Linked DNA regions of Chlorobaculum parvum NCIB 8327. Each later gene encodes a partner of the first gene's protein in a complex. Links are inferred from orthologs where the notes say so. Each region holds a gene or a part of one and is shown in the gene's direction. Other genes may lie near its edges.

What was found. The genes of interacting proteins can lie anywhere in the genome.
Region 2: the proteins of CPAR_RS09515 (region 1) and accD are in contact, whole or in part, in a solved structure (PDB 8UXZ), measured with the Escherichia coli proteins. The link is inferred for Chlorobaculum parvum NCIB 8327 from one-to-one orthologs.

Annotation. Positions count from the first base shown.
Region 1 is NC_011027.1:2,063,392-2,068,665, reverse strand. What follows is about bases 1-2,972. They hold CPAR_RS09515 (acetyl-CoA carboxylase carboxyltransferase subunit alpha), read left to right. Parts: upstream 1-967; coding sequence 968-1,978; downstream 1,979-2,972. Other genes in these bases: CPAR_RS09510 (2-oxoacid:ferredoxin oxidoreductase subunit beta), read right to left, coding at 2,116-2,972; CPAR_RS09520 (HU family DNA-binding protein), read left to right, coding at 596-871; efp (elongation factor P), read right to left, coding at 1-360. Outside these bases: more of CPAR_RS09510, read right to left, coding at 2,973-3,144; CPAR_RS09505 (2-oxoacid:acceptor oxidoreductase subunit alpha), read right to left, coding at 3,148-4,998; CPAR_RS09500 (hypothetical protein), read right to left, coding at 5,245-5,274. UniProt on the Escherichia coli protein: Component of the acetyl coenzyme A carboxylase (ACC) complex. First, biotin carboxylase catalyzes the carboxylation of biotin on its carrier protein (BCCP) and then the CO(2) group is transferred by the carboxyltransferase to acetyl-CoA to form malonyl-CoA.
Region 2 is NC_011027.1:428,995-433,254, forward strand. The notes cover bases 1,387-4,260. They hold accD (acetyl-CoA carboxylase, carboxyltransferase subunit beta), read left to right. Parts: upstream 1,387-2,340; coding sequence 2,341-3,180; downstream 3,181-4,260. Other genes in these bases: CPAR_RS02075 (BamA/TamA family outer membrane protein), read right to left, coding at 1,387-2,070; thyX (FAD-dependent thymidylate synthase), read right to left, coding at 3,350-4,012; clpP (ATP-dependent Clp endopeptidase proteolytic subunit ClpP), read left to right, coding at 4,253-4,260. Also shown: more of CPAR_RS02075, read right to left, coding at 1-1,386.

The DNA of each region.
Region 1 (5,274 bases):
CGAGCCGTCATCGGCAAACACGATATCGACCATCACGGCATCCTTGATGAAGCGTGATGCAGAACCGATGGCCACTTCCGGCACGTTGATCTGGTCGAAGGTTTCGGTATCCATCATGACATAATCTTCACCGTCTCGATAGAGGTACTGGTATTTCTTTCTCTCGGTGACGATGACATCGACCTGCTCGGTGGCGCTGAAGCGGTACTCGACGTTGCGGCCGGTCTTGAGGTTTTTCATGCTGGCCTGATAGAAGGCGCGAAGGTTGCCTGGCGTGCGATGCACAAGGCTTTCGATGCTGTGGGGTTCACCCTTCCAGCGGATGATGGCCCCTTTTGAGACGTTGCTTATTGAAACCATGACGTGATTAGGTGAAACAGGCGATTTCTGAGCGGTGCCTGCAAAACAATGGTTAAAAGAAAAAAGAAAATGAATATAACACCGCAGGCGTTCAATACCAATGACGAGTCGAAACCCGCCCTGAACAAGCGTAAAAACAAATTGGATGTTTGTTTGTCAGTCTGTAAATTGATCTTATAGTAGTAATTGGAAAGAGATAAGCTATTTTTCCTCCAACGTAAATCGCACACTTCTTATGTCGAAAGCCGAGTTAGTAGAACAAATTGCCGCAGAGACCGGCATGACCAAAGCGGAAGCCGAAAGAGCGGTGAACGCCTTCATCAACGTTGTGACCTCTACCCTGAAAGGTGGAGATGATGTAACTCTGGTTGGCTTTGGAACCTTTACGACCGGAGATCGCGCCGAACGTCAGGGGCGCAATCCTCAGACTGGTGAAACCATTACCATTGCCGCTAAGAAAGTTGTCAAGTTCAAACCGGGCAAGGCACTTAAAGACGAGATTGGCTGTTAACCCTCTACCGAAAAAGAAGTTATCATCGATCGAATGTTAAGAGTCCATCATATGCTTGCGCAGTGATGGACTTTTTTTATCAGGAGTACGCACGTTATGGCTGCCAAAGTTGTCCTTGATTTTGAAAAACCCCTCTATGAGCTTGAAGAGAAGCTCAGCGAAATGAGGGTGTATCTGAAAAGCGGAGAGTTTGATGCCCGTACGGAAAGCCGCGAAGGGCTGAGAGGCGAGATCGAAGCCCTCGAAGCCAAGGTTGAGTCACTTCGCAAAACGATCTACAAAAACCTGACCCGGTGGCAGAAGGTGCAGCTGGCCCGTCATCCGGAACGCCCCTACACGCTCGACTACATCTACATGATGACGAAAGATTTCGTCGAGTTGTCGGGCGACCGTCAATTTGGAGATGACAAGGCGATCATCGGCGGCCTGGCTCGTCTTGAAGACAAGGATTCCGGTTTTTCGCAAAGCGTCATGGTCATCGGCCACCAGAAAGGGCGCGATACCAAATCGAACCTTTACCGGAACTTCGGTATGGCGCAGCCTGAAGGTTACCGAAAAGCGCTTCGCCTTATGAAAATGGCCGAGAAGTTCGGCAAGCCGGTTATCACCCTGATCGACACTCCCGGAGCGTTTCCGGGCATCGAGGCTGAAGAGCGCGGACAGGCCGAAGCGATTGCGCGCAACCTGTACGAAATGGCCGGGCTGAAAGTGCCGGTTATCTGTGTCATTATCGGCGAAGGCGCCAGCGGTGGAGCGATCGGCATCGGCGTCGGCGACCGAATTCTGATGGCCGAAAACTCCTGGTACTCGGTCATTTCGCCGGAAAGCTGTTCGTCGATCCTCTGGCGGAGCTGGAACTACAAGGAGCAGGCTGCCGAAGCGCTTAAACTCACGGCTGACGATTTGCTTGCCCAGGGAATCATCGACCGCATCGTGCCCGAGCCGCTCGGTGGCGCGCACCAGAAGCCGGAAGTGATGGCTTCGACCCTCAAGTCGATGCTGATCGAGGAGTTGCAGGGGCTGTTGAGCAAAGATGCCTCAACTTTGGTGGATGAGCGCATCGCGAAGTTCTCTTCGATGGGAGTATGGAACGAGGCAGAAGCCTGAGTGATCGTTGACATTTTTCGAGCAGGCGCGGAGTTTTCTCCGACGCCTGCTTTTTTATTGAAGACATAGCATGTCAGACTTGTAACAAAAAAACCGGCTCGAAGCCGGTTTTTTGTTGGTGTACAGCTGTGTACAGCTTACTTGATCGTCCAGGTGCTTTTTCCGGCAAGCAGCTCGTCGAGCGTGCCTTCGCCATTCTCCTGGGCTTTTGCGACCTGTGCGTCCAGAGCCTCTTCATAGGTGAAGCGATCCTCGACGTAGAAAATGCCGAAAGGTCTCGGGAGCACCTCTTCGGAGGCGTTCGGATCGTCGAAGAAGCGAGAAAGGAGGTTCGCCTTGTTGAAGTCGTTTTCGTCGTGAATCCAGAGATCATCCTTCGAAACCGACGAGTCGTTCAGATCGACCACCTTCGGGGTGAATCCGTCGAGGCGGATGCCCTTCTGGTCGTCCTTGCCGAAAACCAGCGGTTTGCCGTGCTCGACGTAGAGGGTCGTGTCGGCTTTGCGCTCGCGGTCGGTGAACGGGGCGAAGCAGCCGTCGTTGAAGATCGGGCAGTTCTGGTAGATCTCAATGAGCGCCGTGCCCTTGTGCTCGGCACCACGCTTGAAGACCTCGCGGATGAACTTGCCGTCGCGATCCATGACCCTTGCGACGAAGGTGCCGCCCGAGCCGAGCGTGAGGGCGATGGTGTTCATCGGATAATCGATGACGCCCTGTGGCGAGGTGACCGTCCTCTGACCGAGTTTCGAGGTCGGGGAGTACTGGCCTTTCGTGAGACCGTAGATCTCGTTATTCAGAAGGATGATGTTGATGTCGGGATTCCTTCTGATCGTGTGGATGTAGTGGTTGCCACCGATCGAGAGAGCGTCGCCGTCACCGGTCGCAACCCAAACGCTGAGATTCGGGTTGGCCGCTTTCAGTCCGCTGGCCACCGGAAGGGCGCGGCCATGGATGCCGTGCAGGCCATAGGTGTTGACGTAGTAGGGAAGACGCGACGAACAGCCAATGCCCGAGATCACCGCAACCTCTTCGGTCTTGAGCCCGAGTTCGGCCATGGCGCTTTTCAGCTGCTGGAGGACGGCGTGGTCACCGCAGCCGGCACACCACTTGGGTTCCTGGTTCGACGTGAAATCCTTCGCCGTCAGTTGGGTATGGGTTTCGGTCATGATTTAGAGCTCCTTTACGATATCGGTGATTTTTGCTTCGAGTTCCATCTCGTTGAACGGCAGGCCTTCGACCTTGGTATAGCTGACCGGTTCGATAAGGAAGCGGTCCCTGATGATGTGCACCAGCTGGCCGTTGTTGTTCTCCGGGATGAGCACTTTTTTGAATTTGCCGAAAAGCTCACCGAGGTTCTTCGGGAATGGGTTGAGGTAACGCAGATGTGCGTGCGAGACGCTGAGGCCCGCTTCAATACCGCGCTCCACAGCAATCTTGATCGCGCCGTAGGTCGAACCCCAGCCGAGCACGAGCAGGTCGCCTGATTCGGGGCCGTTGTCGATGGTCTGGTCGGGCACGATATCGACGACGCGCTCTACCTTTTCGGCACGGAGCTTCGTCATCAGAGCATGGTTTGCCGGGTCGTGCGAAACATTGCCGGTCTGATCCCACTTCTCCAGACCGCCGATGCGGTGTTCGAGGCCCTTGGTTCCGGGGATAGCCCACGCCCTTACGCCGCGCTCGTCACGCTTGTAGGGCAGGTAAGGTTCGTCATCGGCTTTGCGCTCTTTGGCGAAGACCGGCGTGATCTTTGCCAGCGAATCGCCGGAGGGGATCAGCATCGGTTCGGAGCTGAAGGCAAGGTAACCGTCGGTCAGGCAGATCACCGGGGTCATGTATTCGACGGCAATCTTGGCAGCCTCGTAAGCTGCGTAGAAGCAGTCGACCGGCGAGTAGGCCGCGATGACCGGCACCGGGGCGTCGCCGTGGCGACCGAACATCGAGATGTAAAGGTCGGACTGCTCGGGCTTGGTCGGCAGGCCGGTCGACGGGCCGCCGCGCTGCACGTTGACCACCACGAGCGGAATTTCGAGAATCATCGCAAGGCCGAGGGCTTCGCTCTTGAGCGCAAGGCCGGGGCCTGAGGTGCTCGTTGCAGCCAGGGAACCGCCGTAGGCAGCGCCGATGCTGGTCAGCACGCCGGCGATTTCGTCTTCAGCCTGGAAGGTTTTGACGCCCCACTTCTTGAGGTTGGCGAGGGTCTGCAGAATTTCGGTGGCCGGAGTGATCGGGTAAGAGCCGAGGAACAGCTTCAGGTCAGCCTTTTTAGCTGCGGCAGCCAGACCGATAGCGGAGGCTTCGTTGCCGGTCACGCGGCGATAGGTGCCGGGAGTCTTGCCAGCCGGAGCAACGCTGAAGCGCCCGAAGTCGGAGAACATGGTCGTGGTCTCGCCGAAGTTGTAACCGGCCTTTACCGCCTTGATATTGGCCTCAGCTATGTCCATCTTGTTCTTGAACTTCGACTTCAGCATATCGACGGTGGTGTCGATCGGCAGACTGTAGAGCCAGTAGAGCACGCCGAGCACGAACATGTTCTTGCAACGGTCGATGTTCTTGACGCTCAGGCCGGTGTCGGCCAGGGCTGTGCGGGTAAGAGAGATGACCGGAATGTCGAAGACACGGTAATCGTCAAGGCTGCCATTGGTCAGCGGGTTGTTCTCTTCGCCATAGCCGGAGAGGCGCAGGTTCTTGGCGTCGAAGCCGTCGCTGTCAGCAATGATGATGCCGCCGTGGTGCAGGTTATGCAGGTTGGCTTTCAGGGCCGCCGCGTTCATGGCGATCATGACGTCGAACTTCGCACCGGGGGTGTAAATTGCCTTGCTGCCGAACTGCATCTGGAAGCCCGAAACGCCGGAGATGGTGCCGGCAGGAGCGCGGATCTCCGAAGGAAAGTTGGGAAAGGTGTTCAGGTCCGAGCCATAAACGGCCACCGTGTTGGCGAACTGGGTGCCAGTAAGCTGCATGCCGTCGCCGGAGTCACCGGCAAAAAGCACAGACACGCTGGTTTTCGATGTTACCATGTCGTTATTGTTTAAGATTGCAGTGTCACCTCTGTTACCTTTCTTCCTGTTTTCCAGGAAAAAGTCTGTTGACGACAAAAACAACTCCAAAGCATGACCAGATCATGGCATGAAGTCGATGTCGTGGCTGTATGGAGAAAATCTCACTAACGGAGGGTTCGGGCAGACAATGCTCAGCCCGAGGCAAATTTTTGCCAATTGTTAAATATAAAGTCCTTGAAGGCTTGATGCAAGAGGATGGGGGCGCTATTGCTCTTTTTTCTTCTCGACCACCAT
Region 2 (4,260 bases), 1.6 Mb from region 1 along the record:
CTCGGAAGGCAGGAACGAACTGTCGCGATTGTCGAAGGTGAACTGGCCGCCGAACGAGAGCAGGTTGAGATTGCCGGTTTCATAAGACTGCGAAAGATTGTCCCTGAGATACGACTGCGCATTCTGGAGCGTGACGTTGGCCGTCAGGCGCCCGTTTTTGCTGACTCTCGTGCCGAATGCGGCGGTCAGGCCATAGCGCTGGATGCCAAGCTGACGGGGCTCTCCGGTTGCCTGCAAGCCCTGCTGTTCGGTAAAGGCCAGCTGGCGCGTGTCGATGTCCCGCTGGTCGAAAAAGAGCCTGGTGAACATGGTCAGCGGCGTATGGCCGATCCGCGGCTGGTTGTATTCGAGGTTCAGGCGGTTGTTTTTCTGTCCGATTTTGGTCCAGGCGCCAAGGGAGTTGCCTGTCCCGTGCACATTTTCGTTCCTGAAATCGAGCAGGAGCTGCGCGTTGGAGGTTTCGTCGTAACGAACGCCGATACGAAGCACATTGGCCGGTTTTTCATCCAGCCGCACCATGAGGGTGTTGCTGAAGGGCGAGCCTTGCGATTGCGGGGTTTCGGTGCCGAGGGAGACCCTGTTGAAGACCCCGGTACCATAGAGATTGTCGATCGTCTTTTCAGCATCGGCGTAGCGGAAGGCTCTGTCGGTATCGATTGCAATCTCGCGCTTGATGGGCAACGGCTTGGTGATATGTTTGTCCTGCTCGACCTCAACCTGTTCGATTTTACCGGATGAGAGTTGTACGGCAAGAGTTGTGCCGTTCACCGAGCAGTTCTCGATCTGGACGAGGCTGTAGCCTTGCTGCCGGTAGAGGCGGATCAGCTTTTCAAGTGCGCTGGTCGCCACGGCGTTGGTGTAGAGCCGGTCGAGGATTGGCTCGAAGGCCTGGTCGATCTTTTTTTGTGAAACAGCATTCGAAGGGCCGCCGGTGAGTTCGACCCGCTCAAGCCGGGGGAGTGGTTCAAGTACGAAAGCGGCGGTTCCGGCTTTTTTATCGATTCTGGTCCAGGCACGGCTGAACAGACCGGTTTCCAGAAGTTCTTGCAGGATTTTTTTCGCGTGGGTTCCGCTGCGTACGATGGCGTTGGCCGTTCTGGCCTGTTCGAGATAGGCTGCCGTCGCCGGGATGCCTTCGATGGTTTTGCGATAGCCGGAGAGTGCGATGTCGTGCTTCGGCTCGACCTGGATGCTCCGTTTGATGACGGGGGCGAGCAGGCGGCCTTTGGCGTAGCCGGCGTCGATCAGTTCCGGGATGTCTGAGAAATCGGTCGCCTTGTGGTTTTCGAGGTCGGGCGCGATGACCAGGTCGGCCTGTTCGAGCTGCTGGGGGTACTGCACCTGGGTCAGAATGGTCATGGCCTGGTCGGCGGCCTTCCAGGGAACGTCGAGTTCGCTGCTGTCAGTGTACATCCTGCCGTGCGTGTCCACGGCGACCTTGTAGTCTGCCCCGGCGTTTTCAAGCTCATCAATGGGCAGGTTGGCCACCAGACCGCCGTCGGCAAGTCTCCGGCCGCCCCGCTCGATGGGCTGGTTAAGGATCGGCACCGTGCTGCTGGCCCGCATCGCTTCCGAGAGTGGCCCTGAGGTGAGCGTGACCCGGCGGCCGGAGAGCAGATCAGTCGTGACCGCTCTGAACGAAACCGGCAGATCGGAAAATGAGCTGCCGGTGTGGTACGGTGCGTTGAGCACCAGCAGGTCGATGGTTCGGGTGAAGGTTTGGGCCGCGCTCAGCGATTTGGGCACGACGAGCTTGAATTTTTCAAAACGGATGGCGATGGAGGCCCGGTCACGGATCGCTTTCTGTTCCAGATAGCTGTTGGTTCTGGGCGTTTCGCTATTGAGCGACGTCAGTTTTTCCCAGGGCAGGGCGTGGGCGAGCGAATCGAGCTCTGCGGCTGAGTAGCCTGAACTGTACAGTCCACCGACCAGCGCACCCATGCTGGTGCCGGCGATGCGGTCGATGGGCACCTGCGCCTCTTCCAATGCTTTGAGCACGCCGATCTGGGCAATGCCGTTGGCTCCTCCACCCGAGAGCGCGAGTCCGACGGTTTTGCGCAGGGGGCGCATGGCTGGTAATATTTCGTAACGCTGGCAGGGCGTGGCAAGCGTGTCGGGCCAGACGGTCACAGGCTCGGCGCTGGCGCGTCCGGCCGGGATGAGCTCGAGCACGATCGACAGCAGCAGGGCCAGCCCAATGAAAATCGGGCGTCTGCTCAAGCGCTTGTGCTGTTGATGATTGCAGTTCACAGGAGACTCCGGCAGCAGCCTGTTTTTGAGATGTCGTGGCGAGTTTATATCTTGAATTCCAAAGTAAACTCTTTAGTGGTAATAATAAAAATGGTCTGGTTCAAACGGGGGATACCCTCCATCAAGACAACGGACAAGCGCGACACCCCTGAAGGGTTGTGGTCCAAATGCGACGAATGCGGCGCTGCGTTGCACAAAAAACAGCTCGAAGATCACCTCTACACCTGCCCGGAGTGTGGTCATCACTTCCGAATCAGTCCTGATCTCTACTTCTCGTTCCTGTTCGACGATGGGGCGTGGGATGAATTCGACGGCCAGCTCAGAGCTGCCGATCCGCTTACCTTTGTCGATACGAAAAAGTATCCCGATCGCGTGCGCGACACGATGCAGAAATCGGGAAAGAGCGAAGCGTGCCGGAACGCTACCGGTTCGATGGGTGGTTCCGCTGCGGTTATTTCCGCGATGGATTTCGGTTTCATCGGCGGCTCGATGGGCTCGGTGGTAGGTGAAAAGATTTCGCGGGCGGCTGACAAGAGCGTCGAATTGAACGCACCGCTCATATTGATTTCTCAATCCGGCGGCGCACGCATGATGGAGGGCGCGTTCAGCCTCATGCAGATGGCCAAGACCTCAGCCCGTCTGACGCGACTCGGTGAACGGAACATTCCATTCATCTCGCTCATGACCGATCCGACGATGGGCGGCATCAGCGCTTCGTATGCCATGCTTGGCGATCTGAACATCAGCGAGCCGAAAGCGCTCATCGGCTTTGCCGGCCCGCGAGTTATCCGCGATACCATCAAGCGCGACCTGCCCGAAGGCTTCCAGCGCGCCGAGTTTCTCAAGGAGCACGGTTTCGTCGATATGATCGTTCACCGCAAGGACTTGCGCTTGCAGCTCATCAAGCTGTTCAAGCACCTGCGGGGGTAAACGGAGTGGTATCGGATAGTGTTCTTCAAGGGCGGTTTGTGAACCGCCCTTTTTTTTGTGGGCTGAGGAGGGAAATGGACTGAGTGGACAGTGAAAATGTATGATACTCGGGTATGTTCAGGGCATCCCGACTTGTCGGGATGTCCTTGCTATTGTCAACTATCCATTATCAACTCTCAACTGTTTTCCAGCCCATTGCCTTGCTGATGACCGGGAACTGTTCCATGAAAATCGATTTGATGGCTTCGGCGATGTCGCGGTGCTCTTTCTGGGTGGTCGGGTCGGTGCGGACGTCGAGGTAGTGAATCCAGCTTCGCACGGAACCTTTCATGTAGAGCCGGGTCTGCGTGCCGAGCGGCAGCAGCACGCGGGCGCTCTCCTTGGCAATGCCCTTCTCCAGCGCCTCTTCGTAGCTGTCGAATGCGAGCTTCGCAATCTTCTCCTGCGCTTCGTCGAACCATGCCACGGTTGCTTCGTCGAGATCGTCCAGCGAGTTCTGCCGGTTCTTCGTATCCTGCCGCCTCGGCTGGTACTTTTCGGTCGTCTGCGCTTTGGCATAGCGCTGCGAGAACTCCTGGAAGCAGAAGCTCCGGTGCCGGAGAATCTGCGGGGAGATGGCACGGGAGGTGGTGATTTCGACGGTCATGTCAACCATCTCGAACACGCTCCAGTGCTTCTTGTCAATGCAGTAGGAGAGCAGCTTCTCGTAGTCCGGCGTCTCCTGATGCGGGCTCGAAACCCTCGCGCAGTAGGCCATAAGGCCTTCGGGGGTAAGCTGGCGGTCGTCGATTTCGATGAGCGGATTGGTGACGGAAATGAGGCGTACCTGCATGGCTATTTGGCGGTCTTGAGTGGTGGTATGAAGCGTTCAATATACCAAAAGTCGGAGAGGCGACGGAGGTGCTGTTTTATTAATTTAAGGAAAGCGGAACCGGATTTCAGGAATTCTTGTTTCGTCTCTGTATTTTAGGTGATCTTTTGCAGGGCTTCGTTACGATCTGGCAAGGATTTCTGCGAAGCTGTAACACACGGGGGCCTTATCGCCGGTTTCCGCAAAAAAAGTTTGAAGCATATGGCTAA